Regions from separate parts of the Giesbergeria sinuosa genome, predicted to be linked through region 3. Evidence: predicted binding sites of a transcription regulator. Region 3 holds the regulator's gene; each other region holds the start of a gene.
What was found. Region 3 encodes sigma-54, which starts transcription at its own class of promoters, with help from an activator protein. Its sites were predicted from a motif close to TGGCANGNAANCTGCTTT; they were not measured.

Region 1 (7,414 bases), on a different contig from region 3:
AATGGTGGAACGCAAGGAGGGGTCTTCTGCGGCAACCACCAGCAGTCCCGGACGTTGCAGCAATGGCAAGACATGCAAACGCTGGGCCATCGCAAACGGTACTTTTTTCAGCGCCTCGGCATGGATTTGGAACCGGGCCACATCCACGACCGGGTAGCCCATCTTGCGCACCAGTGCCATCTGCAAGTCTTCGCGCGAAATCTGACCGCTTTGCACCAGCATCTCGCCCAATGGGGCGCCACGCTCGGTTTTTTGCTTCTCCAGCACATCGGCCAACTGTTCTCTGGTCACCAGCCCCAGCGCCGTCAAGGCCTCACCAATGCGAACCACTGGCATACGGGCCTGCTGCTCCAGTGCCACCAAGAGTTGCTCGGGATCGACAATTGCATTGCCCGACAACGAGGAGGACAGGGAGGTTGGCTCCTCCTGTGCTGGGGTTGGTGCTGGCGGTGCAGAAGGTGCAGCAGCTACAGGTTCGGGCGTGGGGCTGGCCGCTTCTGGCACCGGCTCCAACCATTGCACCTTCTGATAGGCCTCGCGGGGGTAAAAAACACATTCCAGCGGCCCATTCCCCTCCAAAGGCTGAAACAAAAACAAGCCCATACCGTTTTCTACATGCCCCACGGTTTGGCCCTGCACCAAATCAGCATGGCGCAGAGTCAACAAGAAGCGACTGGGCCGGTCTATCGCTGGCGTGGCCGTGGTTGCTTGCAGCGTCTTGCTCAACCACAGGCGACGCACCATCGCAAAGCGCAGGGTCATGGTGGTGCGTGCTGGGGGCTGCTGCACCAGAAAAAACCGTCCGGCCTCATTGGCCGACACCAGCAACAGGCTGCGCACCTGCCCATTGATCGCCTCCATGTGGCAACTCAACCCTTCGGGGCTGGCTGGGGCATGGACATAGCCGCCACCGGGCGGCAAGGGCCAGTCAATGGCGACCACCTCAGTGGATACGGTTCCTGGTGGGGGAGAAGAGACAGGCGTCATGGTTCAAAAACACATCCAATCAGGCGATGAAAAAGCAGTATGCACAGGGGCGAGCCAAAGCACCACGGCAAAACTACCACGGCACATCAGTGGTGCATCCCGCGCCGGTACTGCATGGCTTCTGCCACATGACCGACTTGGGTATGCTGCGCCCCGGCCAAATCGGCAATGGTGCGGGCCACCCGCAGGGCACGGTGCATGGCCCGTGCCGACCAGCCCAACCGGGCGGCAGCCTGTTGCAGAAATTGGGCCGCCGCAGGCTCTAGCAGCAAATGTGTGTCTATCGCCTGCCCCTGCAATGCTTGGTTGGTACACCCCTGGCGTTGTACCGCCCGACCCCGCGCCTGCACCACGCGCGCCCGCACTGCGGCACTGGATTCGCCCGATGGCGTGCCCAAGAGGTCTTGTGCAGGCAATGTCGGCACTTCCACATGCAGATCAATACGATCGAGCAAAGGGCCACTGAGCTTGCCCTGATAACGGGCCACCTGATCTGGGGTGCAGCGGCAGGCGCGGTGGGCTGCCCCCAGATAACCGCAGGGGCAGGGGTTCATGGCTGCGACCAATTGAAAACGGGCGGGAAACTGCGCCCGCTGGGCTGCACGGGCAATCGTGATTTGTCCGCTCTCCAGCGGTTCGCGCAGCGCCTCTAGGGCCGTGCGCGAGAACTCGGGCAACTCATCCAGAAACAGAACCCCATGATCAGCCAGCGAGATCTCGCCTGGACGCGGTGGCGAGCCTCCGCCCACCAGTGCCACCGCACTGGCTGTGTGGTGTGGGCTGCAGGTGGGGCGCTGCCCCCAGCGTTCCAGCGCAAAGCGCCCCGCCAAACTGGCTACCGCAGCACTTTGCAAGGCTTCATCGACCGACATGGCGGGCAACACCCCCGCCAGACGCTGCGCCAGCATCGATTTGCCCGAGCCTGGCGGCCCCAACAGCAACAAACTGTGCCCCCCGGCAGCCGCAATTTCCAGCGCCCGGCGGGCACCCACCTGTCCTTTGACGTCGGCCAAATCTGCACCCACAGCCTCACCTTGTACAGGCTGGGCACCCATGCGTGCCCACCCCTCGCCCTCAGCAGGGGGCACGCTGCCCTGCGGCAAAAACTGTTGCACCACATCCAGCAAATGGCGCGCACGGTAGACCTGGGCATGGGGCACCAACGCCGCCTCCTCGGCGCTGCCCGGCGGCAATACCAGCCGCGCCTGCACCTGCCCGGTATGCAAAGCCAAACTGGTGGCCAATGCCCCCCGCACAGGCCGCAATTGGCCCGATAGCGACAACTCGCCCGCAAACTCATACCCTGCCAGCCGCGCAGCATCAATTTGGCCACTGGCAGCCAAGATGCCCAAAGCAATGGGCAAATCAAACCGCCCCGAATCTTTGGGCAAGTCTGCCGGGGCCAGATTGACCGTAATGCGCTTGTTGTGCGGAAACTCCAGCCCCGCATTCTGGAGCGCCGAACGCACACGCTCTCGGGCCTCTTTAACCTCCACATCTGCCAGCCCCACCAACGTGAAACTGGGCAGGCCATTGGCCAGATGCACCTCCACCGTCACAGGTGGAGCCTGCAAGCCCAACAGGGCACGACTTTGCACTAGCGCAAGACTCATTTGCTCATTCTCCCCAGACAGGTGCGGTAGGGCCAGATCTTGCCCCCCAACGGCAGCATCGGACTGCACCAAAAAAGTGCATCCATCTTGGCGTTGCCATATTGTCACTGCAACAGTGGCGGCTACTGCCCACCATCGCCCCTTGGAAGTCAGGCAAGTTGGCACGCTCTGTGCTTGGAGAGTACCGAACCATTCAACCATCCCCACTGGAGGAACCATGATTGCAGCATCCCTCAAAACCCTCGGCGTCGCTTTGGCCTGCGCGCTGCCCCTGCTGGCCAGCGCCCAAGTCACCGGCAACCTGAGCCTGACCACCAACTATAAGTTCCGTGGTCAAGATCAGGACGCCAGCCGCAGCAAAGCCGTCAAGCCTGCGCTGCAAGGTGGTTTTGACTATGCCTTTGGTGACACCGGCTGGTATGTCGGCAACTGGAACTCCAGCGTAGACTGGCTCAACGGCAACTCGCTGGAAGTGGACGTGTACGGCGGCTACAAGTTCAAGGCAGGTGATGTCGATATGGACGTAGGGGCGCTGGCCTATTTGTATCCGGGCAACAGCGTGGGCAACACCACCGAACTCTACGGTGCTGCCACTTTTGGCCCCGTCACCGCCAAATACTCGCACACCGTCTCTAAAGACTATTTCGGCTGGGCTGGTGCCAAAGGCTCTGGCAATCGGGGCCGCAACACTGGCTACCTGAACGTGGCCTTTGCCAAAGAAGTGATGCCCAGCGTCACCTTCAAGGCCTCGGTGGGCTTTACTCGCTTCTCCAGCGACATCAAAGATTTGGGCGTTCCCAACTATGTGGACTACAGCGTGGGTGGTGCCTATGACTTGGGCAGTGGCCTGTCGCTGGGTGCTGCTGTAGTGGGTGCCAACAAGAAAGCCTATTTTGGCGATGTCAACAAGGCCCGTCTGCTCGTCACTCTGACCAAGACGCTCTAACCCCATAACCCCCGTGGGCGCCCCGGCGCGCCCTTTTTCTGGAGAAAAACCGATGAAAATGGTGACTGCCATCATCAAGCCCTTCAAGCTCGACGAGGTGCGCGAGGCGCTCTCGGACATCGGCGTGCAAGGCATCACAGTGACCGAGGTCAAGGGCTTTGGCCGGCAAAAGGGCCACACCGAACTGTATCGGGGTGCCGAATACGTGGTCGACTTCCTGCCCAAGGTCAAGCTCGAAGCAGCCATTGCTGACGATCTGGTCGAGCGCACCATCGAGGCCATCGAGACCGCAGCCCGCACCGGCAAGATTGGCGACGGCAAGATTTTTGTCTCGCCCCTAGAGCAGGTGGTTCGTATCCGCACTGGCGAAACCGGCCCGGAAGCCCTCTAGGGCCACCCCCATAGCGAGAGATTGCCATGAAAAAACTACTTGCCTCCGTTTTGCTGGGTTTGGGTGTGCTGGTCAGTGCGCTGCCCGCTTCTGCCCAAACTGCGGCAGCCCCCGAGCCTGCGGCTGTGGTGGCTCCTGCTGCCACTGCCAGCGCCGAGCCAGCCGCTGCCGTAGCAGCTCCAGCAGCAGCCCCGGCTCCCGTGGCTGAAGCAGCTGCGGCCCCTGAGGCTGCAGCAGCCCCGGCCCCCACACTCAACTCTGGTGACACCGCCTGGATGCTCACCTCGACCCTGTTGGTCATTTTGATGATCATCCCAGGCTTGGCCCTGTTCTACGGCGGCTTGGGCCGCTCCAAGAACATGCTGTCGGTGCTAGTGCAAGTGTTTGTCATCTTCTCGATGATTACGGTGCTCTGGGCTGTGTATGGCTACACCTTGGCATTCACTGGCGATGGCCTATTCATTGGTGGATTGGACAAACTGTTCCTCAAGGGCATTGCCCCCGACACGCTCTCGGGCCTGTTGCCTACGATTCCTGAGTATGTGTTTGTAGCCTTCCAATCCACCTTTGCCGCTATCACCGTGGCTTTGATCGTGGGCTCGTTTGCCGAACGCATCAAATTCTCTGCAGTGCTGATTTTTGCAGTGCTGTGGTTCACCTTCAGCTACCTGCCTGTGGCACACATGGTCTGGGGCGGTGGTTTCTTGGCTAAAGATGGCGCGCTCGACTTTGCTGGTGGCACCGTGGTACACATCAACGCCGGTGTGGCCGGTCTGGTGGGCGCCTACATGGTGGGCAAGCGCATTGGCTACGGCAAAGAAGCCCTGACCCCCCATAGCCTGACCTTGACAATGGTGGGTGCCTCTCTGCTGTGGGTGGGTTGGTTTGGCTTTAACGCCGGTTCTGCCGGTGCTGCCAACGGTGCGGCCGGTCTGGCCTTTATCAACACCACCTTGGCCACAGGTGCCGCTACCCTGTCTTGGTTGGCAGTAGAAGCCCTGCACAAGGGCAAGGCTTCGATGCTGGGTGCCGCCTCGGGTGCTGTGGCTGGTCTGGTCTGCATTACACCGGCTGCTGGTTTTGTTGGCCCCATGGGCTCCATCGTGATGGGCCTGATTGTTGGCCCCATCTGCGTCTGGGGTGTGGGTGGTCTCAAGCGTCTGCTGCGTGTAGACGATGCCTTTGACGTCTTTGGCGTGCATGGCTTGGGCGGTATTGTGGGTGCCATTCTGACGGCAGTGTTTGCCTCGCAAAGTCTGGGCGGCACCGGCGGCCTGACCCCCGACACCTTCTCGATGGGCCATCAACTGTGGGTGCAGATTGAAGGCGTGCTGCTGACCATCGTCTGGTCTGGTGTGGTGTCGTTTGTCTCGTACAAGATCGCTGATGTGTTGGTGGGCCTGCGGGTATCGGAAGAAGCCGAACGCGAAGGTTTGGACATCACCTCCCACGGCGAGACGGCTTACACCCGGTAAGCCGCCCCTGCCCGGCTGTGGTGTCTGGTGGTGCCACAGCCGGGGCACTCCTTTTCTTTGCGACCAACTCCTCTGGCCTGTCATGGGCCATTTCACCCGCCCTTCAAGGCGGGTTTTTTTATGGCTGCTAGGCTAAACCGGCCTCAGATGGAAGTATGGTGCGAGCCAGCGTAGTAAGGGCACTGTGCACAAATGCGGCCTTGCACAGTGGCCGGTTACTCGGGCCTGGGGTTTCTTTCCACATCCACCGAATATGAAAATCAAACAATACCAAGTAGATGCGTTTGCAACCAAAGCATTTGAGGGAAACCCGGCGGCTGTGCTCCCACTGGATCACTGGCTGGACGATCATTTGCTCCAAGCCATTGCAGAAGAAAATAATTTATCTGAGACAGCTTTCTTCGTTCCCCATCACAAAGGATTTCATCTGCGTTGGTTTACTCCGGTGCAAGAAGTCAATCTTTGCGGTCATGCCACACTGGCCGCGGCCCATGTAATTTTCAACATTCTGGGCTACGCCCAATCCACCATTACCTTTCAAACACGCAGCGGTGAGCTGTTTGTAAAAAAGCACGGCGATCTTTTGCAGATGGATTTTCCTGCCTATCCGCCAGTTGCCTGCGATATTTCAGAAATTTTGGTTCAGGGTCTTGGCATACGCCCTATCGAAGTAAGGGCTGCCGACGATTATGTGGCTGTCTTTGAGACTGAAGAGGCCATTCGTGCCATCACCCCCAACCACGCTTTGCTGAGTCAACTTGGCTTGCGTGGCATCATCGTTACAGCCCCCGGTTCAGACGTAGATTTCGTCAGTCGTTTCTTCTGCCCCAAATTGGGCATTCCAGAAGATCCTGTTACAGGTTCTGCACATTGTGCGCTTGTACCCTATTGGGCCCACCGACTTGGCAAAAATAAACTGCGAGCAAAACAGATTTCCAAACGCGGTGGCCTCCTGATATGCGAAGCACTGAGCCATCGGGTGCTGTTGTCTGGCAATGCTATCACCTTCATGGAAGCAGAAATTTCTTTCTAAATACCACCATTCCCGCGCAAAGGCAAAATCCAACGAGACCATCGATTTATCTTTCAATCGGGTCTTGCTCATTTCTCAAAATTCAATTTTTTCTTCCAAAACAGGCAGTCCTATAATTTCGCCGATGCCACCAGACCATCACACCCCATACAAGCTGTTGTTTTCTGGGTCAGGGTGGGGGCAAAATCTGGCACCAGCGGCATGAACAGCCCCCTTCTTCTGGGCCGCTCAAACCTTGCTCGGGGTATTTGCTACCCCAGCAAACTGAGCGCCATCTACCCACTGTGCTGCAACACCACAACAGCCAGATTCTGCTCTCGCCATGCGCCGCTTTCGCCACCTGACAGGTCAACACCGCACCGACATCAGCAACCGCCGCTTGGGCCTGTTATTGGCGTTCAATGCGGGCGCCATCAACGCGGGGGGCTTTTTGGTGTTGCGGCTCTACACCTCGCACATGACAGGGTTCGTCTCCATGTTGGCCGACAACCTAGTGCTTGGCAATATGGTGCTGGTGCTCAGTGCGTTGGGAGCACTGTTGTCCTTTGTTGGCGGTGCTGCCCTGACCGCCATTCTGGTCAACTGGTCGCTGCGCCATCGTCTGCACAGCGCCTATGCGCTACCTCTGCTGATAGAGGCACTGCTCATGCTGGTGTTCGGTTTGGTAGGCAGCATCACGCTAGACTGGCACACCCCGTTTGCGGTGCCGGTCACGGTGTTGCTACTGTCATTCATCATGGGGGTACAGAATGCTACGGTGACCAAGATGTCCTCCTCACAAATTCGAACCACCCACATGACAGGGATCATTACGGATTTGGGCATCGAGTTGGGCAAAATGCTCTACTGGAACCGCAGTGCCCGCCGCCCCGAACAACAGGTGCGGGCCAACCGCCAGCGTCTGCGCTTGTTTGTCGGGCTGTTAGGGATGTTTTTAGTCGGTGGCATTGTGGGGGCATGGGGCTTCAA
Region 2 (7,414 bases), on a different contig from region 3:
GTAAGTCATAGGTATCCGACAAAAAGTAAAAGTGATCTACGAAGTAACAAAAAATCAGGGCAAAAACCTGGGTGGTTACTGCTGTTGCGCAAACGGCTGGTCGGCCAATGGCCCATCACACACATTGATTTGTACTGCCGCATGGAGTTGCTCCTGCCCACCGCCCACGCGCATACCGCGCACAGGGCAGGCATCGGCATAGTCCACCCCAATAGCCAAACGTACGTAGCGCCCATCCACCAAACACTGGTTGGAGACGTCAAAGCCCAGCCAACCTTGGGGTAAACGCACCTCCGCCCAAGCATGACTGGCCACCTGGGTGGCATCCCCCACCAAATAACCACTGACATAACGGGCAGGCAAGCCCAATAGCCGCACACAGCTGCTCAACACCTGCGCGTGGTTCTGACATCCCCCTAAACCTTGGGCAAAAGCCTGTGCAACGGGCACAGCCACCTCGGTGCTGCCGGGCATGTAGTGCATGGCCCGCCCCAAGGCCCGCATCAGCTGCCACAAACCATCCAAGGGATCGGCGCGCAATGCAAGGGCATAGCCCAAGGCAAAGTCACGCAAAGCAGTATCGGCGTTGGTGAGCGTGGAACTGCGCAAAAACACCTCTGGAGGGAGCCTGTCCTCCAGACAAGGCGCTGGAGGGCTGTCAGGGGTTTGCACTTCACCACTGACCAAGAGGCGGATTTCCTGCACGGGTTTATCCAGTGTCAGCACATGCGTGGTGTTGCCATAGGCATCTTGGCAGCAGGAGGCCAAGACGGGCAGCGTCAACTGCCAAGACAGCACCTTCAGGCCGTGTTCAGAGCGCGGCGTCAGGCGCAGGTACTGGGTGCTACGCTCCACCAAACGGTCATAACGGTACACAGTCTCATGGGTGATCAGCAGGTGCATGGTGTCTCCTTGGAGCATCCAGAAAATTCACAACCCAAGCGCATCAATGGGCTTGCAAATAGGCGCGGGTAATGGCCTTGCCCAACCGGGCAGACTGCGCCAGAAACTCTGTCAGCCAGCGGTGGGCACCCAACTCCAAAATCTCATCCACAGTGCCATACTCCAACTGCAAGGCCAAGCGCCCAGCCAACAACTTGACACCACGCCCCGCATCGCCTGCGCCGGGCAAGCACTCAATCTGGGGCAAGATGGTGCGAATCTCATCACAACAGGCTCGCAGGCTGCGCGGCACATCGGGGCGCAAGATCAGCAACTCCGTCACGCAGCGTCCATCCAAGGCACCCCGGTAAACCTCGTGGTAGGCCTCAAAGGCTGATAGCGAGCGCAGCAAGGCGCTCCACGAATAAAAGTCGGGCGCACTCTCTTGCGGCATAGCCACCGGGGCCAAATCGGCCACTGCAGGCTCAATGAGCTGGGATTTCACATCCAACAAACGGGCCGTGTTGTCGGCCCGCTCGATGAACGTGCCCAAACGGATAAAGCAATAGGCATCGTTGCGTTGCAAGGTGCCATAGGTAGCCCCGCGAAACAGGTGCGAACGCTCTTTAACCCAGTCAAAAAAGGCCGATACGTCCGTAATGCCACGCTGCGACATGTCACGCGCTTCGAGCCAGCTGGCATTGATGGCCTCCCACATTTCCGAGGTGATACGGCCCCGCACTGCATAGGCATTCTCACGGGCCTGCTTCAGACACGACAGCACCGAGGCGGGGTTGTCCAACTCCAAGGCCATAAAGCTGAACAAGTCTTGCGCCTCAAACTGGCGCCGCTGGGCAATATAAGGCTCCAACGTGCCCGTCACGGCCAGCGGCGCCGCAAACTCGGTCATGGCACCACGCGACTGGGGCAGCAGCGACAGCGAATGGGTAACATCCAGCATACGCACCAGGTTTTCGGCACGCTCCAAGTAGCGGCTCATCCAGAACAATTGGGCAGCGGTACGCGAGAGCATCTCAGGCCTCCAGAATCCAGGTGTCCTTGGTGCCACCACCCTGGGACGAATTGACTACCAGCGAGCCTTGTTTTAAAGCCACGCGCGTCAGGCCACCAGCGACCATGCGTACCTCCCGGCCACTGAGCACAAAGGGGCGCAAATCTATGTGGCGTGGTGCAATGCCGCTATCAACAAACGTAGGACAACTGGACAGGCACAGGGTGGGCTGGGCGATGTAGTTGCCCGGATGGGCCATCACGCGCTGGCGAAAATCTGCCACCTCGGCCACCGTGGAAGCTGGCCCGATCAGCATTCCATACCCCCCGGCACCATGCACCTCCTTGACCACCAGCTCGGCCAGATGGTCCAGCACATAGGCCAGATCGTCACTCTTGCGGCACTGCCAAGTAGGCACGTTGTGCAAAATCGGTTCCTCACCCAAATAAAAGCGAATCATCTCTGGCACATAGGGATAGATAGACTTGTCGTCCGCTACCCCGGTGCCAATCGCGTTGGCCAGAACCACATTGCCCTGCTTGTACACCGACAGCAGCCCCGGCACCCCCAGCACTGAATCGGCCTTGAAAGCCAACGGATCCAAAAACACATCGTCCATGCGGCGATAGATCACATCTACCCGCTGGGGGCCCACCGTGGTGTGCATGTAGAGGTAATCGTTTTTCACGAACAGGTCTTGTCCCTCCACCAGTTCCACCCCCATTTGCTGGGCCAGAAAAACATGCTCAAAATAGGCGGAATTGCCCACCCCTGGCGTTAGCACCACCACCGTGGGCTGGGCCTGCGTGGTGGCTTGGTGCAAGGTATCGAGCAACAGGGCCGGATAGTGGGCCACCGGCGCTACCGCATAGTGGGCAAACAACTCCGGAAACAGCCGCATCATCATCTTGCGGTTTTCCAGCATGTAGCTCACGCCACTGGGTACGCGCAGGTTGTCTTCAAGAACGTAATAGTGCCCATCGGCATGGCGAATCAGGTCTATCCCACTGACATGGGCATAAATGCCATTGGGCAGATCCACCCCCTGCATAGCAGGCTGGTACTGCGCATTGGCAAACACCTGCTCGGCCGGAATCAACCCAGCACGCACAATGTCGTGGTTGTGGTAGATGTCCGACAAAAAGCGATTGAGCGCCGTCACCCGCTGACGCAACCCCGCCTCCAACATCTGCCATTCATCCACAGGTACGATGTGTGGCACGGTGTCAAACGGAATCAGACGTTCGGCCCCAGCCTCATCACCATGCACCGCAAAAGTGATGCCCACGCGGTGGAACAGCAAATCGGCCTCCACACGCTTTTTGCCCAGTGCTTGGGGTGTCTGTGCATGGAGCCAATGGGCAAAGGTTTGGTAGTGCGCACGGATAGCACCGCTGGGCAACAGCATCTCATCGTAATGGCCCACAGGGGGCAAGGTCAGGGCGTGCATGGTGACTCCATCGGCTAGACGCTGGCAGCATGCAAGGAGCGTGCCTGCCCAGTCAGCAGGCATTGGCCGGTATTTTGGGGTGGGTGGTGCTTCTCTCACGATAATGAGCACGCTACAGACTGGGCCACCGTGGTGCGTCCCCCTGCAAGGCACCGCCTACAGTCTGGGCAAACACGGCCTAACATTTGTCAAAATTTTGACCAACATCAAAGGGGGACACTGCCCCAGGCCACACCAGCCCATTTTTTGATGCACGCTGCGATCTATTGATCGCAGACGCTCCGTGCGCCAGCGATTTTTTTTGCCACAGCAAGGCTGTGTTGGGTTGAGGAAGCAAAGGCGCAGCGGTGAAAAAGATAGTGCATAGCGATATCGTTCTTGGCAAACCTATTGGGTTCTCCATTTACAGCGATGGCGGTACTTTGCTTTTTCGCCGTGGCTCGGTCATTCACATGCCCGACCAAATATCGCGTTTGCTGGTGCGTGGCGCCCAATACGACGAGACAGAAACCGACCTGCGGCCCTACGCCCCCAATGAGCCACAGCCAGCGCCAGTCCACGAAGACCCCCCGCCCTTTGAGCACCTGAGCGGACTGCTACTCAACCTCAAGCATGTGTTGGGCACCACGCTCAAAAGCCCCGAGCAAATAGATGTGAGCGCACGCATTGGCAAAATTGCCCAAGCCGTACAAAACATCTGCCGCAAGAGCATTGACAGCGCGCTGGCCGCCCCCTCTGTAGATACACATACCCCGTATATCGTGGTTCACCAGATGATGGGGGCCGTCCTGACCGAATTGATCGCGCAGGGCAAGGGATTGGACGCCACACAACGGCTGTCGTTGGTGTGTGCTGCCCTGACCCGCGATCTGGGACAAATACCGTTGCAGGCAGAACTGGATAAACATGCGGGCTATCTGCCCGACGATCTGCTAATGCAGATGCGCCAGCATCCCCAGCAAAGCGCCCAGCTGCTCGAACAAGCAGGCGTTAGCGATCCACTCTGGCTCGCCACGGTGCGCAACCACCACGAATACCTGGACGGCAAAGGCTACCCGGCGGGTCTTCAGGGCGATGAGATCAGCCTGGGCGCCAGAATACTGGCAGTGTCTGATCGCTATAGCGCCATGACCAAAATGCGGCCTTACCGGGCCCAGGCCCACTTTCCACAAAATGCCCTGAAAGAGATTTATCTCAAAAAGGATTCGGAGGTCGATGAAGAAATCGCCCGCATCCTGATCTCAAAGGTAGGCCTGTTATCACCGGGCACCCTCGTCAAACTCAAGTCGGGGGAAGTGGCGGTGGTCAAAAGCCCCACCGTCAAATCCGATGCCACCATTGTTTACAGCGTCTATGGCAAGACCGGCATGATTTTGTCTACCCCCGCCCGCCGCGACACGTCCCAGCCGGGGTGTGAAATCGTTGGTTTGGTGCCGTTTTCCCACTGCCAGACAGCCGCTGTCTGCATCCGGCAAGTCTGGGCCGAATGAAGTTGGCCCACATCTACGCCATTGAAGCCCGAAGAGAATCGCCATGAAAATGAATCTACCGGTCACCGGACAGGAACAACGGTTCTCTGCCGACAAAAACATGGTCACCAAGACCAATACCAAGGGCATCATCACCTTTGCGAACCAAGATTTTGTTGAGGTCAGTGGCTTTTCTGAGGAAGAGCTGATCGGCAAAAACCACAATCTGATCCGACACCCAGATATGCCGCCGGTGGCCTTTGAGATCATGTGGAAAACCTTGAAGCGTGGCCTGCCTTGGCGCGGCATCGTCAAGAACCGTTGCAAAAACGGCGACCACTATTGGGTCGATGCCCGCATCGTACCCATCAAGAAAAACGGCGAGATCACCGGCTATATGTCGGTGCGCAGTTGCCCCTCGCGCGAGGATGTGGCTGGCGCTGAAGCGGCTTACGAAAGCGCCAAGAACAGGCCCGACACGCTGAAAGAGGATGTGTCGCCGGGCTGGAAAAAGCACCTCTCGATCAAGAACGGCATCCCGCTGTGGATTGCGTTTGTCACCCTGCTGATGATTGGGGGAGGCATTTTAGGTATCACGGGCCTGAACCTGTCTAAGGCCGACATCCAAGCCCTCTACCACCAAGAAATGGTGCCGGTGCAAGCCATTCAGCGCATGAAATTCTTGATGGCCGACAACCGCTCCCAACTGGCACTGGCCCTCAACTTTAAGTTTGGTGCCCACTCGGACGTGGTGCTCAATCATGGTGCAGGCAACCACCATGTGCAGGTGATTGCCACCAACCGGCAAGAAATTGACCAGCTCTGGGCCCACTATATCGGCCAAGTCCGTGATAGCAAAGAACAGCAACTGGCCAATGCCTACATCCAAGCCCGCAATCGCTATGTCAACGAAGGGCTTTTACAAGCCAACCAAGCTATTGAGGCCGAAGACTACCTGCAAGCGCAGCGGGTGTTTTTTAACCAAGTCAATCCCCTGTACGACACGGCCAATGCCCACGCCTCTACCCTCTTGAGCTACCTGTCCGAGCGCGCCCACAGCAAGCTGGTAGACACCACCAAGCGCGGTGAGTTGATTTTCAAGATGGCCGTAGCGGGCATTGCTCTGAGCTGCTTGGTGCTGATCGTGGCAGGGGTCTTTTTCTTCCGTATCACAGCCCACCCACTCGAAAAAGCCGTGCTGGCCCTAGAAAACATTGCCGAAGGCAAGCTCTCGGACAATGTAGACCCCTCGGGTTATGGCGAACCGGGGCGGGTGATGACCGCTGTGATGGTGACACAAATGCACCTGAAGGTGATGCTGCACGAGATTCGGCAATCTGCCGGATCTATCCACCAACAGTGCAACCAACTCAACCAAGTGATGATGGACTTGGCCGAGCACTCGGACGAACAACAAGAGCGCATCTACCAAACTGTGGAGGCCGTTAAGTCCTCACGCACAGCCATGACCGCCATCGCTGGGCACATGGACACCTTGCTAGAGGCCGTTCATGCCGGAGACAACGACAGCGCCGCCACCTTGCAGGCACCCGGCCAAACCGAGCCCCCCATGCCTGCTTTTGAGTTGATGCCCGCAGAACTCATGGCGGTGTTTGGCGACAGCCTGTCAACAGCCGCCCCCGCCCCAGAACCTAGCGCAGCACCAGTGGCTCCACCACCCAGAGCAACCCCTACCCTGCCCCCTGCCGCCCCTACCGAATGGGGCCAACAGGTGCAAACCGTAGCCAGCGCAGCCCGCAGCCAAGCCTTGGCCGTAGAAGAAGTGTCTAGCCAACTGCACCAAGTGGCGCGGTTGGTGGTGCAAAACCGCGAAGATGTTCAAGGCGCTTGGGCCGCCTCGCAGCGGCTGGAACATACCGCCCGTGAGCTGGATGAGCTTGTCAAGTATTTTGACTAGCGCGTAACAACATGGCCCCCCTTCGACCCGTTCCACAAAAACTGATCAAAGGGGAAACCGCCACGCTCAGTCCACGCGCTGGATCGGCACGTACAGGCTGCCGCCGCCCTGTTGGAACTCCTCGGCTTTGGCGTGCAGACCTTGCTCCAGTGCCTGCGCTTCAGCCAAGCCTTTTTGCGCGGCAAAGTCGCGCACTTCTTGGGTGATCTTCATCGAGCAGAACTTGGGGCCGCACATCGAGCAGAAATGCGCCACCTTGGCCGAGTCCTTGGGCAAGGTCTCGTCGTGGTACTCCTTAGCGGTTTCGGGGTCGAGGCCCAGATTAAACTGGTCTTGCCAACGGAAATCAAAGCGCGCTTGGCTCAGCGCGTCATCGCGGGCGCGGGCACCGGGGTGGCCCTTAGCCACATCGGCAGCGTGCGCGGCAATTTTGTAGGCAATGATGCCTTGTTTAACGTCATCGCGGTCGGGCAGGCCCAAATGCTCCTTGGGGGTAACGTAGCACAGCATGGCCGTGCCCATCCAGCCAATCATCGCAGCACCAATCGCACTGGCAATGTGGTCGTAGCCGGGGGCAATGTCGATGGTCAGCGGGCCAAGGGTGTAAAACGGTGCTTCATGGCAGGTCTTGAGCTGCTCGGTCATGTTGGCTTGGATCATGTGCATGGGCACATGGCCGGGGC
Region 3 (7,414 bases):
GCCTTTCAGCTGCGCTTTGACGAGTATTACCTCGAATCGAGCCTCTACACCAACGGCCATGTCGAGGCCACGGTGCAGCGCCTGATTGCCAATGGCAAAACCTATGAGCAAGAGGGTGCGCTGTGGCTTAAATCGACCGATTACGGCGACGACAAAGACCGCGTCATGCGCAAGCAAGACGGCAACTACACCTACTTTGTGCCCGATGTGGCCTACCACATCCAAAAATTCAAGCGCGGGTTTGTCAAGGTGGTCAACATCCAAGGCACCGACCACCACGGCACGATTGCCCGTGTGCGGGCCGGTTTACAGGCCGCCGATGTGGGCATTCCACAAGGCTACCCCGACTATGTGCTGCACACCATGGTGCGTGTGGTCAAGGGTGGTGAAGAGGTCAAAATCAGCAAGCGTGCCGGTAGTTATGTGACGCTGCGCGACCTGATTGAATGGACGAGCAAAGACGCAGTGCGCTTCTTTTTGCTGAGCCGCAAGCCCGATACCGAATACACCTTTGATGTGGATTTGGCCGTGGCACAAAACAACGACAACCCGGTCTATTACGTGCAGTATGCCCATGCACGCATTTGCTCGGTGTTGCGGGCATGGCAAGAGCAAGGCGGGGCGGGGGTGGCTGCCCTGCGCAACGTCGATTTGTCGGCGTTGCAAGGCCCACAAGCCCAAGCCTTGATGCTGCTGTTGGCCAAATACCCCGAAATGCTCACGGCAGCGGCGGCAGACAACGCGCCACACGACGTCACCTTCTATCTGCGTGAGCTGGCCGCCAGCTACCACAGCTACTATGACGCCGAGCGCATTTTGGTGGAAGACGAAGCCGTGAAGCTGGCCCGGTTGGCGCTGGTGGCGGCCACCGCCCAAGTGCTGGCCAATGGCTTGGCGGTATTAGGTGTTTCGGCCCCTGATCGTATGTAAATTCGGCACAAAAGCATGGCCATGAAACAACAGCAACAAGGCGGCACCATTCTGGGCTTTATTTTGGGCCTGGTGGTGGGTCTGGGGGCCGCTTTTGCGGTGGCCGTCTATGTCACCAAAGTGCCGGTGCCTTTTTTGAACAAAGGCGCGGTTCGGGGCACTGAACAAGACGCCGCCGAAAATGAGAAAAATAAAGACTGGGATCCAAACGCCCCACTTTACGGCAAGAATCCGGCCCGTCCAGCCGTGGTGGAGTCTGCGCCTGTGGTGGCACCGCCATCGGCCGCCGAGCCTGTGGCCAAACCCAGTGCGACCGAGTCTAAGCCCACCCCTGAGGGGGCAGCCGATTCCAAGACGGCCCCCAAGCCCGAGACTAAAGCCGACAGTAAGGCCGAGGCTAAGCCCGATGCCAAGGCCAACACCAGTGCCAGTGCCGACCCGTTGGGCGACTTGGCCAAGAGCAGAGCCAACGCCACGGCCAACGCCACCAGCACGGCAGATGACGCTTTTACCTACTTCCTCCAGACAGGGGCATTTGGCAGCCAAACTGATGCAGAAGCACAGCGCGCCAAGCTGGCCATGATGGGCTGGGAGGCTCGCGTCAGTGAGCGTGAACAGAATGGCCGCACGGTGTTTCGCGTACGGGTGGGCCCATTTGGCAAACGTGGTGATGCAGAGCAGCTCAAAGAAAAATTGGATGGTGCTGGCGTGGATTCGGCCTTGGTGCGTGTGCAACGCTGAACTTTTGTAGGCAGATACTGCTCAGACCCTCCACCGCAATAAGGAGTACCTTTTGATGAAACGCCGTGATTTTTCCCTGACTGCTGCCCTGGCGCTGGCTGCACCTTTGCTGCCGCTGTCGGCCCAAGCGCAGGGGGCTGCGCCCAAAGAAGGCAAGGATTACAACAAACTGGCCAAACCAGTGGCTTCTGATGTACCTGCAGGCAAGGTGGAGGTGTTGGAGTTCTTCTGGTACAGCTGCGGTCATTGCCACACCTTTGAACCCATGTTTCATAACTGGATCAAGGCAGCGCCAGCCAATTTGGTGGTGCGCCGCGTGCCGGTGGCCTTCAATGCCAGCTTTGTGCCAGCGCAAAAGTTGTATTACACCTTGGAAGGCCTGGGCAAAGTCGAGGCTCTGCATGCCCGTGCGTTTCGCGCCATTCATGTGGAAAAGCAGAAGCTGGCCAAGGACGACGACATCATGGCCTGGGCTGCCAAGCAGCCCGAATTGGACATGGCCAAATTCAAAGAGATGTACCAGTCCTTCAGCGTGGCTAACCAAGTGCGCCGCGCCACGCAATTGCAAGAAGCCTATGGGGTTGAAGGCACGCCATCTATGGGGGTGGCAGGCCGCTACTACACCGATGGCACGATGGCCGGTGGCTTGCAAGCCATGTTGCAGGTGGTCAACCACCTGACAACGGTCAAGGGTTGAGCCATCCCCCTTTCGTCTGCAACCACGGCCCGCTTTGGCGGGCTTTTTTGTGGCTGGCAGGCATCGCTACAATCGCCGCAAGATTCGTGCCTTTTTTGATGAACCGCCTCTTCACGCTCCCCCTGCTCGCCTGTTTGGCTGCTGCCCCGTTCACGCTGGCGCACGCTGAAAAGGCCGACCGCCATCAGCCCATGAACATTGAGGCCGATGCCCTGCGCCATGACGAATTGCAGCAAACCAGCGTGTTTACGGGCCGTGTGGTTCTGACCAAAGGTACCATCGTGCTGCGGGGTGAGCGTCTGGAAGTGCGCCAAGATGCCGATGGTTATCAGTCTGGTACCGTCACGGCGGCAGCAGGCCAACGGGCGTTCTTCCGACAAAAGCGTGATACCGCACCCGGCGCCCCTGAAGAATTTGTCGAGGGCGAAGGCGAACGCATTGAATACAACGGCCACAACGACACCGTGCGCCTATTGCGCCGTGCCGAGTTGCGCCGTTACCAAGGGGCCAAGTTACAAGATGAACTCACGGGGGCGGTGATCGTTTACAACAACCTGACGGATGTGTTCAGTGTGGATGGTCAGCAGCGCAGCCCTGAGGGGGCGTCAGCAACGTCGGGCGGACGTGTGCGTGCCATACTGGCTCCAAAGGCGACTACAGCTCCGGCCTCTCCTGTGGCACCTGCTTCTGCTCTGCCTTTGCGCCCCAGTTCTGCACTGGGTACTGACAAGCCATGAGTGCCGCACCCGCGCATGCCACCACCGAGGCAGCTACGGATAGCCGATTGGAGGTGCTGCATTTAGCCAAGTCTTATGGCAGCCGCCAGGTGGTCAAGGACGTATCGCTGGTTGTGCAAAAAGGCGAGGTAGTCGGTCTGCTGGGCCCCAATGGTGCAGGCAAGACCACTTCGTTTTATATGATCGTTGGTTTGTTGCCCAGCGATGGGGGTGATATTCGCATTGATGGGCAGTCGGTGGTGCGTATGCCTATCCATAAGCGTTCACGTCTGGGGTTGTCTTACCTACCGCAGGAAGCGTCTATCTTTCGCAAACTCACGGTACAAGAAAACGTGCGTGCCGTACTGGAGTTGCAACAAAATGCCGCGGGTCAGTCTTTGAGCAAGGCCGAAGTTGAGCAGCGTTTGCAGTCTTTGTTGGAAGAGCTGCGTGTCGACCATCTGCGAGACTCTCCTGCGCTTGCATTGTCTGGCGGCGAGCGGCGCCGGGTCGAGATTGCCCGTGCCTTGGCCACGCAGCCGCGTTTTATCCTGTTGGATGAGCCTTTTGCAGGCATCGACCCGATTGCCGTGATTGAAATTCAGCGCATCATCGGTTTTTTGAAAGCGCGCGGCATTGGCGTGCTCATTACCGACCACAACGTGCGCGAAACGCTGGGCATTTGTGACCACGCCTGCATCATCAGTGATGGTCGGGTGTTGGCACAGGGGACGCCTTCCGAGATTGTCAACAACGCCGAGGTGCGTCGGGTGTACCTGGGCGAACATTTCCGTATGTGAGCCGATGAAACCTGGCCTGTCTCTGCGTGTATCGCAGCACCTGACCCTGACGCCGCAGTTGCAGCAGTCTATTCGGCTGTTGCGGCTCTCGACGTTGGAGTTGGGCCAGGAAGTCGAGCAGATGCTGGCGGACAACCCCTTTTTGGAGCGCAACCCCGACGAAGCCTCGCGCGAGGAGTTTGGTTTGGCGCAGGCCGACACGCCCCCGCCAGAGGAGCCATATGCCGACTGGGCAGCCCCTGTGAGCAGCACCAGCAGTGCAGACAGCAGTCAGGCCACATTGACAGAGGCAGAGCAGGGCAACAGTGACAGCAGCAGCACCGAAGTGCTGGACTGGGAGGGCGATGGCAGTGTGGACATGGCCCCGGACGATAGTGAATGGGGTGGCGATGCCCCGGCCTGCAGCCGTGGCACTGACGAAGAAATGGATGTCAGTGCCACAGATTTGGCACATGGTCATGAATCACTGGCGGCATTCTTGCACCGACAAACGGTGGGTTTGCGCTTGTCTCCAGAGGATAAAGCCGCACTGTATTTTCTGATCGAATCACTCAACGAAGACGGTTATCTGGAGGATTCGCTGGAATCTTTGGCTCAAGGGTTGGCGGGTGAAGAGCACAGCGATGACATAGAGGAGCTGCTGCACCATTTCACGGTGGCCTTGCACTTGCTGCAAACGCTGGAGCCAACTGGTGTGGGGGCTCGCCACTTGGCTGAATGCTTGACACTGCAACTGGCAGCATTGGCCGCACATCCTGCGCCTGCCATCCCGCCTGAGACCATTGCATTGGCGCTGCGCATTTGCCAGCAGCCGCTGGAAGGGCTGGCCCGCCGCGATGTGCGCCGCTTGGCCCAAACCTGTGGGGCCACCGAGGAGCAAACCCGTGCAGCAATGGCCTTGATTGCCCGGCTGGAGCCGCGTCCGGGGCGGCCCTTTATCTCGGTAGAGCGCAACGCCATCATCCCAGACGTGCTGGTGCGCCGCATGGGGCATGGTCAGGCGGGGCACCAGTTCAGTGTGCAACTCAACCCCGAAGTGATGCCACGCCTGCGCATCCACGACATTTATGCGGGTGCCTTGCGTGGCCGTCGCCAAGACGAAGGCCATCAGGCTTTGCAACAGCGTTTACAAGAGGCCCGCTGGTTTATCAAAAACATTCAGCAGCGGTTTGACACTATCTTGCGGGTGTCACAAGCCATTGTGGAGCGCCAAAAGAATTTCTTTGTGCATGGCGAGTTGGCCATGCGTCCGCTGGTGCTGCGCGACATTGCCGACGAGCTGGGCCTGCACGAGTCCACAATCTCGCGGGTGATCACAGCCAAATACATGGCTACCCCCCAGGGTACTTACGAGCTGAAATACTTTTTTGGCTCGGGCTTGGGCACTGACAGTGGTGGCAATGCCTCCAGCACGGCTGTGCGCGCGTTGATCAAGCAGTTTATTGCTGCCGAGAACCCCGCCAAGCCCTTGTCGGACAACCAATTGGCTGAAATGCTCAAAGAGCAGGGCATTGAGTGTGCCCGTCGCACGGTGGCTAAATACCGTGAAGGATTAAAAATCCCCACGGCCACGCTGCGCAAAACGCTGTAGCGAGGCGGTGGGGGTTAATCGTTGGCGTCGGCCTGCAGTTCGGGAAACAGCACTTCGGTAAAGCCGAGCTGGCGCAAATCAGACATCCGTTGCGGATACAGGGTGCCTATCAGGTGGTCACACTCATGTTGCACCACTCTGGCGTGAAAGCCTTCGGCGATGCGCTCTATGGGCTGGCCCAGCACGTCCATGCCGGTGTAACGGATGCGGCTCCAGCGGGGCACCCGGCCCCGCAGCCCTGGCACCGACAGGCAGCCCTCCCAGTCCTCGGCTTGGGCGGCATCCAGCGGGGTAATCACGGGGTTGATCAACACAGTGGGGGGCACCAAGGGGCGATCTGGGTAACGCGGATTGGGCAAGTGCGAGCCAAAGACCACCACCTGCAAATGGACGCCAATTTGTGGCGCTGCCAACCCGGCACCATTGGCCGCCTGCATGGTGTCGTGCAAGTCCGTTACCAACTGGTGCAGCACTGGGGTGTTGAAGGCCGTAACAGGCTGGGCCGTGCGCCACAGGCGCGGGTCGCCCATTTTCAAGATGGTGTGGATGGTCATGGTCGATGCCGGTATGGGCTGTTAGCGTAGCAAGGCTGCAGGGCGTGCAGCCCGTGCTGCGGGTGTTGTGGCGTGCTGGTGATCGAGCTTGAACTCTGCCACCACATCGGCCAATTGTGTGGCTTGCTGTTGCAGGGCGTGGGCTGCCGCTGTGGCTTGTTCTACCAAGGCCGCATTTTGTTGTGTGCCTTGGTCCATCTGGTTGATAGAGGTACCAATGGCAGCAATGCCGCTGCTTTGTTCTTGGCTGGCGTGGCTGATTTCGGCGACGAGGGTGGTCATGCGGCGCACGCTGTCTACCACTTGTTCAATGGTGGTGCCTGCATCACGCACCAACTGACTGCCCGCATTGACTTGGGTAACGGAGTCATCAATCAGTGCCTTGATTTCTTTGGCCGCTGTGGCGCTGCGTTGGGCCAAAGTGCGCACTTCAGAAGCCACTACGGCAAAGCCCCGGCCTTGCTCGCCAGCCCGGGCTGCTTCCACGGCGGCATTCAATGCCAAGATGTTGGTTTGGAAAGCGATGGCATCGATTACGCCAATGATGTCCACAATCTTGCGGGCAGAGTTTTCTATGCCCCCCATCGTTTGCACCACCTGCCCCACCACTGTGCCGCCACGGGTGGCTACCTGCGAGGTTTCGGTGGCCAGCAGATTGGCCTGGCGGGCATTCTCGGCGTTTTGCAGTACGGTGGCGGTGAGCTCCTCCATGGCCGCAGCGGTCTGCCCCAGTGAGGAGGCTTGCTGTTCGGTGCGGGAGGACAGGTCTTGGTTGCCGCTGGCAATTTCTCGGGTGGCTTGGCGCACCGACTCGGAGGATTGGCGGATGCGCACCAAGACCCCAGCAATTTTGCCGACAAAGTCGTTGAAGGCTTGGGCAATGTGCGTCAGTTCGTCGTTGCCTTGGGTGTCGAGGCGGCGTGTTAGATCACCTTCTCCTGAGGCGATATCGGCCAGTGCATCGCGCACTACGGCCAGTCGGCGCAATTGGTGGCTCACTGCGATGGACACCAGCACCACCGCGACCACGATACAGAGCAGGGTGATGCTGGCAGCCACCTGCAGCAGGTTGCGCACGCTGGCAGTGGCTTGTGCGCGGTCAATGGCGACCGCCAGCAACCAAGGGGTGCCCTCGACTTTGGCTGCATAGAGCAGTCGGTCGGTGCCATCGATGGCCATGCCAGCGCGACCGCCTTGGTCGGCCAATTGGCGCAGCAGTGTCATGTCCAGTTGGGGCGCAATGGTAGAGATGGGTTTGAGGGCGTATTCTGCTTTGGCATGGGCCAAGAACTTGCCCTCACCATCCACCAAGAAGGCAAAGCTTTGCGACATGGGGCGGATGGCGCTGACTTTTTGTGCAATGGTGTCCAAGTGCATATCGGTGC
Region 4 (7,414 bases), on a different contig from region 3:
ACACACGGGGCTGGCGATTTCAGGCAACATCGGCACCGCACAGCGGATGGAATACACCGCCATTGGCGATACAGTCAACATTGCCTCACGGCTTGAAGGCATGACAAAGGCGCTAGGCTGCGTGATTCTGGCCAGCCAAGACACCCTGCATGCCGCTGGCCCCGGTTTTGTCTTGGGCCGCAGTGACAGCATCACCGTGCGGGGCCGCATCCACCCGACAGAGGTTTTTGAAATCATCGCAATGGAGGAAGCAGCATGAAACAATGGCAGCACTGGGTCATCTGGGGGAGCAGCATGGTGCTCTGCAGTCTGGCATGGGGACAGCCCTCCTCAGCAATGGTTTTGCGCATACAAGGGGATGTGGTGCTAGAACTCCCCGACAAGGCCCAAAGCATAGAGCCCCTGATCCGGCTGCTAGAGGGCGACCGCGTCCGGCTGGCCCCCGGCGCCCACATCCGGCTGTTGTATGCCCGCAGCGGTTTGCAAGAAGATTGGCAAGATGCTGGCGTACTGCGCATCAATAGCACCGAGAGCAGCATTGTTCGGGGCCAACCACGGCGCGAAACACGCCAACTCCCACTGGCTATCACCCAGCAAATGGCCCGCACTCCGCGCAGTGACAGCACAGCCCGCATCGGGGGGGTGCGGCTGCGGCGTCTGCCCTCTTCTGCGCCTCCTCCCGGCCAAGAGCCGCCCACCCCACCCGTGAGCACCTTGGCCCCCGAGACATCGACTGGTGCCTCGTCCACCAATCTGGCAACACTGGAAGAAAACTACCAGTCCTTACGCCACAACACCGCCGCCGATGACCACAACCCCGAGGTCTATTTTCTGGCCGGGCTGTGGGATCTGGGGGCGCACGAACGACTGCGCCACGAGCTCCAACGCCTACAGGGTCTGCACCCCCACGACCCCGTGATCATGCGCCTGCACACGCTCTATGCGGGGGTGTTGCCATCTTCTGCCCCCAATATGCACAAGCCCATGCCCACCCCTCGCAACCCCACCACAGAGGATGCCGGAAAATAACGCCACAATGCACCGCCTGCCCCCTCTGCTCCTGCTGCCAGCCTCGCTCTTGCGGCCTGTGCCCCACTTCAAAAAGCCATGAGCCGCAACGACCCAGGCACCTTGCGCTCGGCACTGGCGCACGCCCTAGAGGCTGTGCGCCAGCCCCCAGCCCAGCCTACACCCCCCACAGCACCAGCGGCCCCCCCTGCGCCCCGCCCTGCCAGGGCAGCCCGCCGTGCCCTAACCCATACGGCCACCTTGTTGGCACGGTCAGTGCGCCCGTCAGGCGCTGGCACGTCCAATGTGCGCGTGGCAGCATCCACCTCTGCACGGCCTCCACGCAACAAGCGCGCCCCAGCACCACGCCCAGCCAGCACACGCCTTGATGGCCTGCACGAACTGGGCCAAGTGGCACAGCAATGGCGCGAGGCCCAAGCCCAAACGCAAGCCGAGGCACAAAAGCGCCGCGAAGCCGCTGCCCGCCAAGAGGCCGAACGCCAGTGGTTCAGCCGGGCTGTGGGGCCAGTCACACCACTGCACCAGCGCAACCACGTTCACCTCCAACAGCCCCCCCCCGAACCACTGCCGCTGCAACTGTGGCTAGATGAGGAACGCGTGCTGCAAGAGTCGATCAGTGACGACTTGGATGTCAGCACCCTGCTCGATACCGATGACCAGCTCAGTTTTCGCCGCCCAGGCATTGGTGTCGAGATCACGCGCCGCCTGCGCGCAGGGCATTGGAGCATTCAGCGCCAGCTAGATTTGCATGGCCTGCGCACCGACGAGGCCCGCGAGGCGCTGGGTGAATTCATACGCCAAGCACACCGCAATGGCTTGCGCTGCCTGCGTGTCATCCACGGCAAAGGTCTAGGCTCCCCAGGCAAAAGCCCGGTGCTCAAAGGCCGGGTACAAGGCTGGTTGGTACAAAAAAAAGAAGTGCTGGCCTTTGTCCAAGCACGCCCAGTGCAGGGGGGGGCTGGCGCTTTGTTGGTGCTGCTGGTGCCAGCAGGGCATGCCCAAACTGCCTCTGCAAATGAAAGCCCGTAGACCCACCAGCTACAGGTAGCGCGCAAACGGATCGACCTGTGCCGCCAGAGAGTCGGGGCCAGGTTGCAGCACTGGCTTGGGCGGCTGGGGGTCGGGGGGCATCTCGACACGTACCAGTGGCAGCGGTGGCATGGGACGGCCATAAATGCGCTGTACACGTTCGAGCAACGGTGGATGGCTATCCAACCAACGCGCCCACACCCCGCCACCGGCCACATCGACCAGCAGCATAGGCTGCACGCTAGGATGCTCTAAACCGGTACGACCATGCCGATTGGCTTGGGCCGCTTGCCGCTGTGCCAGCACCTTGCGCAGCACACCGCCCAAGCCTTGCTGGCTGCGCGTCCACTGCACCGCACGGGCATCGGCCAAATATTCACGCTGGCGCGACACCGCAGCTTGAAGCGCCTGCCCCACCAACCAGCCCAACCAACCTACTGCCATGATGGCACTGCCAAACAGGGGGGCCAGCCCGCCACGCTCACGCAGGGTGTCGCCAAAATGGTGTACCAGCTCCAGCCCAAACACCATACCCGCCAAGCGCATCTTCAGGCGGGTGTCCCCCTCATGCAAGTGAGACAGCTCATGGGCCACCATGCCTTGCAGTTCCTCACGGTTGAGGTAGTCCAACGCGCCTTGGGTGACGGCCACCACCGCATCAGACTGATCCCACCCCGCGGCAAAGGCATTGATGGCAGGGGTACGCGCCAGCACCATCACCTGCGGCACTGGCATGTGGGCAGCAATGCACAGCTCTTGCACCACATTGCACAGGCGCTGCTCGGCATAGGAGCTGCCGGGCCGGGCCTCGCGTGCGCCCACCCGCAGCGCCAACTTGACGCCACCTGCACGCAAGTTGGCGGTTTCTAGCCACCAGCCACCCAGAATAAAAAACAGCGTCATGCCCATATTCACCGCCATAAATCCTGCCGGGTAAGGCCAATGCACCGGCAACAAGGCATTCAGCAACCACCACGCCAACACCAAGGCACCATGCACCCCTGCCACCAACAGCAGCACGGCCACGGCAAAGGCCAGCAGCAGGCGGCGGGTTTCGGTGCGGGCATTTTCTTGGTGGTTCCAGAACTTCATGCGTTGGCGCTCCTGTTTTGTGCTAGGCCCAGCCGCTTAGCCAATCTAGCCAAATTGGCCCGATCCATGCGCAACTCACGCGCTGCTGCGGCCCAATGGTAACCATGCCGCTCCAAACAATCCTGCACCCATTGGCGCTCAAAGGCATCTACAGCGGCACGCAAACCCAGCCCCTGTGGTGCAGAGATCACCGACGGCCCTTGGACATGGGCCGATGGCACCGACCCTGTGGACGGCCCCCACTCCGGCAAGCCCAAATCCGTGGCCGTGAGCGTCAAAATGCGTGGGCGGGGCCGGTGGCGGCCCAGCGCCTTGAGCACGCTGCGCCCAATCAAATGCTCCAGCTCACGCACATTGCCAGGCCAATCGTAGGCCAGCAATGCGGCCTGGGCCTCACGGTCTAGCCGCAGGCTGCCCAGCCCTAAGCGGGTACGGTTCTCTTCCAGAAAAAAGCCACTGAGCATCAGCACATCGCGCCCGCGCTCGCGCAGTGCGGGCACTGGCAACGGATAGACACTGAGGCGGTGGTAAATGTCGGCGCGCATGCGTCCGGCACGCACCTCGGCCACCAAATCGCGGTTGGTCGCCACAATCAACCGCACATCCACATGGTGCTCCCTGTCCGAACCCAGGCGCTGCAACTGCCCACTTTGCAACACCCGCAACAGCTTGGCCTGCACCGGCAAGGGCAACTCGCCCACCTCATCCAAAAACAAAGTGCCGCCATCGGCCAACTCAAACTTGCCTTGGCGCTCTTGCACCGCCCCAGTAAACGCACCACGCACATGACCAAATAGTTCGCTCTCTACCAGCGTATCGGGCAGGGCGGCACAATTGACGCTCACCAAAGGCCGATCTGCCCGACCAGAACGGGCGTGCAGCGCCCGAGCCACCAGCTCTTTGCCCACGCCCGTTTCACCGCTGATCAGCACCGTCAAATCGCTGGGGCCCACCAGATCAATCTCTTGCAGCAACTGCTGCAAGGCTGGGCTGTGCCCCATCAATTGATGTGCAGAACCACTGCTGGCAGCCAAACGGTAAGACTCGGCACGCAGGTGCTCGTTCTCCACCCGAGCTGCCAGCCGGTTAATGCGCATGGCTGCCGCCACCGTGGCAGCGGCCAGATCACTGAAAGCCTGCAAGGCCGCCAAATGGGCAGGCGTGAACTGGCCTGGCACCAAGGCATCCAAAGTCAGCAAACCCCACGGTTGGCCTTCTACCGCCAACGCACAACCCATGCAGTCGTGAACTTCCAAGTGCCCACTCACCCCTTCGATCAGGCCATCATAGGGATCGGGCAAGGTGCTCCCCAATGGAAAGTGGGTGGGCAGACCAGCCTGTAACAGTGCCTGCAAGCGGGGGTGGGCACTGACCCGAAAGCGCCGCCCCAGCGCATCGCTGCTCAGGCCATCCATGGCCAAAGGCACCAACCATTCGCCCTCCAGCCGCAACAAAGCCACGGCATCGCACGGAAACAGCGCCCGCACCGCTTGCAACAAACGGCGATAGCGTTCGCGCTCGGGCAATTCTTGGGACAAATCGGCCACCAAAGGAACCAAGGCAGCCAGCAGGGTAGATGTAGTCATATTGACTATTTTGCAGTCTTTATGACTTTTATATTTTTGCGGTCATTAAGACAACATTCTTATGAAGTCCTTGTTTTTAAAAGAAATTTGGGTTGGCACAGATGCTGCGTAGGCACAACAGGCCCTGTTTGCCTTTCTGATATTTTTTCCTCTGGAGACCTCTATGCTCACCGAAGCCCAACGCGCCATTGTCAAAGCCACCGTTCCGTTGCTCGAAACCGGCGGCGAAACCCTGACCAAGCACTTCTACGGCATCATGCTCAATGAGTACCCCGAAGTGCGCCCCCTGTTCAACCAAGCGCACCAAGCCAGCGGCGACCAGCCCCGCGCCTTAGCCAACAGCGTGTTGATGTATGCGCGCCATATCGACCACCTCGAAAAGCTGGGCAACCTGCCCGCGCAAATCGTCCACAAACATGTCGCTCTGCAAGTGCTGCCCGAGCAGTACCCCATCGTGGGCACCTGCCTGCTGCGTGCTATTCGCGAGGTGCTGGGTGCAGACATTGCCACCGACGAGGTGCTGGCCGCTTGGGGAGCCGCTTACCAGCAACTGGCCGACCTGTTGATTGGTGCCGAAGAACAGGTGTATGCCGCCAATGCCGCTCTTGAAGGCGGCTGGCGCGGGGTGCGGCGCTTTCGGGTGGCACGCAAAGTGGCCGAGAGTGCCGAAATCACCTCGTTCTATTTGCAACCCGAAGACGGTGGCCCTGTGCTGCGCTACCAGCCCGGCCAATATATTGGCCTGCGTTTGGTGGTGGATGGCAAAGAGCAGCGGCGCAACTATTCGCTTTCGAGCATTGCCGATGGGCAAGGCCTGCGCATCAGCATCAAGCGAGAAGCGGGCGGCGTGGCCTCCAACTACCTGCATGACCAAGTGCCCGAGGGTGGCGTGCTCGAAGTGTTCCCGCCTGCTGGCCCGTTCACACTACAAGCCAGCGATAAGCCCTTGGTGCTGATCAGTGGTGGTGTGGGCATTACCCCCACACTGGCCATGCTGCAAGCGGCCTTGCCCAGCGGACGGCCCGTGCACTTTATCCACTGCGCCCGCAACCGTGCGGTGCATGCCTTCCGCGACACCGTGGATGCCTTGGCAGCACAGCACCCACAATTGCAACGCTTTTACAGCTACGACCAAGCCACCGAGGCCGATGGTGCCGATGCCGTGGGCTACCTGACCCCCGAGCAATTGGCACAATGGCTGCCCGAAAACCGTGATGTGGATGCTTACTTCCTTGGCCCCAAACCATTTATGGCCTTGGTCAAACGCAGTTTGGCTGCCTTGGGTGTGCCAGAAAGCCAAACCCACTACGAGTTTTTTGGCCCAGCTGCTGCGCTGGCCTAACCCGGCTCAGAACTGCACGCGCGGCGCTTGGCGCTCCGCCTCAGACTGGGTGGACTGGAGCATGGCTGCCGGGGGCAACCCCGTCAGCCGTGCCACCAGCAGGGCTGGAAATTGCGTGGCCAGATTATTAAAGTCCAGCACCTGATCGTTGTAGGCTTGGCGGGCAAAGCCGATGCGGTTTTCGGTGCTGGTGAGCTCTTCACTCAACGATGCCATGGTGGCATCGGCTTTGAGCTCGGGGTAGTTTTCGGCCACTACCATCAGGCGGCCCAAGCTAGCGCCTAAAGCCCCCTCTGCCACGGCCAGCGCACCAATGGCCGCCGCATCCGTAGGCTGGCTGCGTGCCGTCTTGGCGGCGCCTTGTGCTTGGCCCCGCGCTTGAATAACGGCCTCGAGCGTAGCGGCCTCATGTTGCAGATAACCCCGTGCTACCTCCACCAAATTGGGTACCAGATCGTGTCGACGCTTGAGTTGCACATCAATCTGACCAAAGGCATTGGCAATGCGGTTGTGCAGTTTGACCAGCCGGTTGTAGACCCCAATAGCCCACCACGCTACCGCCACCAAAACCACCAGTTGCATCCAGGTCGTCCATTCCATGGCGAGGCTCCTGCAAAGGCTGTTTAACGCAACTGAGGCACCGCCGTCTGCGTGTGCAGCGCCTGTGCCATACCCAAACCCACCGCTACACCAAAACGCTTGGCCAATCGCTCGGCCACATTCTCGTGGCGGGTGTAATTGATCAACTCCTCGGCCTTGACGACCTCACGGGCCACATAGTCCACACTGCCCAAGCGATCTGCCAAGCCCATGTCAATCGCCTGTGCGCCCGTCCAGAACAAACCGCTGAAGGTCTCGTCGGTGGGCTTGAGCCGGTCGCCACGCCCAGCGCGCACCACAGCAATAAACTGCTGGTGGATATGGTCTAGCATGGTCTGTGCATAAGCCCGCTGCTGCTCTGACTGTGGGCTAAACGGATCTAAAAACCCCTTGTTCTCACCCGCTGTGAGCAAGCGGCGCTCCACTCCCAGTTTGTCCATCGTGCCAGTAAAACCAAAGCCATCCATCAGCACCCCAATACTGCCCACAATGCTGGCCTTGTCTACATAAATGTCATCGGCCGCCGCTGCAATATAGTAGGCTGCCGAAGCACAGGTCTCCTCCACGACCGCATAGATGGGTTTGCGGTGCTTGGCTTTCAGGCGCATGATTTCATCGTTGATCATGCCTGCCTGCACTGGGCTGCCACCGGGCGAGTTGATCAGCAATACCAGCGCCTTAGAGCCGTCATCTTCCAAAGCACTGCGCATGGCCGCCACAATGTTTTCGGCACTGG

Region 1: the regulator sigma-54 is predicted to act here: its motif matches at 2,760-2,777, upstream of ACFO6X_RS08265 (TorF family putative porin).
Region 2: the regulator sigma-54 is predicted to act here: its motif matches at 3,373-3,390, upstream of ACFO6X_RS01175 (circularly permuted type 2 ATP-grasp protein).
Region 4: the regulator sigma-54 is predicted to act here: its motif matches at 4,830-4,847, upstream of hmpA (NO-inducible flavohemoprotein).

The regions. Positions count from the first base shown of each region.
Region 1 is NZ_JBHSHJ010000005.1:69,803-77,216, forward strand. Features, by position in the region: gene ACFO6X_RS08255 (GspE/PulE family protein) at 1-987, opposite strand, end outside; gene ACFO6X_RS08260 (YifB family Mg chelatase-like AAA ATPase) at 1,074-2,600, opposite strand; gene ACFO6X_RS08265 (TorF family putative porin) at 2,818-3,546, shown strand; gene glnK (P-II family nitrogen regulator) at 3,599-3,937, shown strand; gene ACFO6X_RS08275 (ammonium transporter) at 3,964-5,412, shown strand; gene ACFO6X_RS08280 (PhzF family phenazine biosynthesis protein) at 5,666-6,445, shown strand; gene ACFO6X_RS08285 (YoaK family protein) at 6,768-7,414, shown strand, end outside.
Region 2 is NZ_JBHSHJ010000001.1:270,486-277,899, reverse strand. Features, by position in the region: gene ACFO6X_RS01190 (proteasome-type protease) at 1-9, opposite strand, end outside; gene ACFO6X_RS01185 (transglutaminase family protein) at 76-903, opposite strand; gene ACFO6X_RS01180 (alpha-E domain-containing protein) at 947-1,915, opposite strand; gene ACFO6X_RS01175 (circularly permuted type 2 ATP-grasp protein) at 1,917-3,302, opposite strand; gene ACFO6X_RS01170 (HD-GYP domain-containing protein) at 3,692-4,834, shown strand; gene ACFO6X_RS01165 (Tar ligand binding domain-containing protein) at 4,878-6,731, shown strand; gene thiC (phosphomethylpyrimidine synthase ThiC) at 6,798-7,414, opposite strand, start outside.
Region 3 is NZ_JBHSHJ010000016.1:36,346-43,759, forward strand. Features, by position in the region: gene argS (arginine--tRNA ligase) at 1-930, shown strand, start outside; gene ACFO6X_RS15105 (SPOR domain-containing protein) at 952-1,671, shown strand; gene ACFO6X_RS15110 (thiol:disulfide interchange protein DsbA/DsbL) at 1,727-2,368, shown strand; gene lptA (lipopolysaccharide transport periplasmic protein LptA) at 2,467-3,105, shown strand; gene lptB (LPS export ABC transporter ATP-binding protein) at 3,102-3,884, shown strand; gene ACFO6X_RS15125 (RNA polymerase factor sigma-54) at 3,889-5,475, shown strand; gene def (peptide deformylase) at 5,490-6,029, opposite strand; gene ACFO6X_RS15135 (methyl-accepting chemotaxis protein) at 6,051-7,414, opposite strand, start outside.
Region 4 is NZ_JBHSHJ010000001.1:564,207-571,620, reverse strand. Features, by position in the region: gene ACFO6X_RS02550 (CHASE2 domain-containing protein) at 1-259, shown strand, start outside; gene ACFO6X_RS02545 (hypothetical protein) at 256-1,029, shown strand; gene ACFO6X_RS02540 (Smr/MutS family protein) at 1,420-2,058, shown strand; gene ACFO6X_RS02535 (M48 family metalloprotease) at 2,068-3,150, opposite strand; gene norR (nitric oxide reductase transcriptional regulator NorR) at 3,147-4,736, opposite strand; gene hmpA (NO-inducible flavohemoprotein) at 4,900-6,078, shown strand; gene ACFO6X_RS02520 (LemA family protein) at 6,085-6,678, opposite strand; gene ACFO6X_RS02515 (S49 family peptidase) at 6,702-7,414, opposite strand, start outside.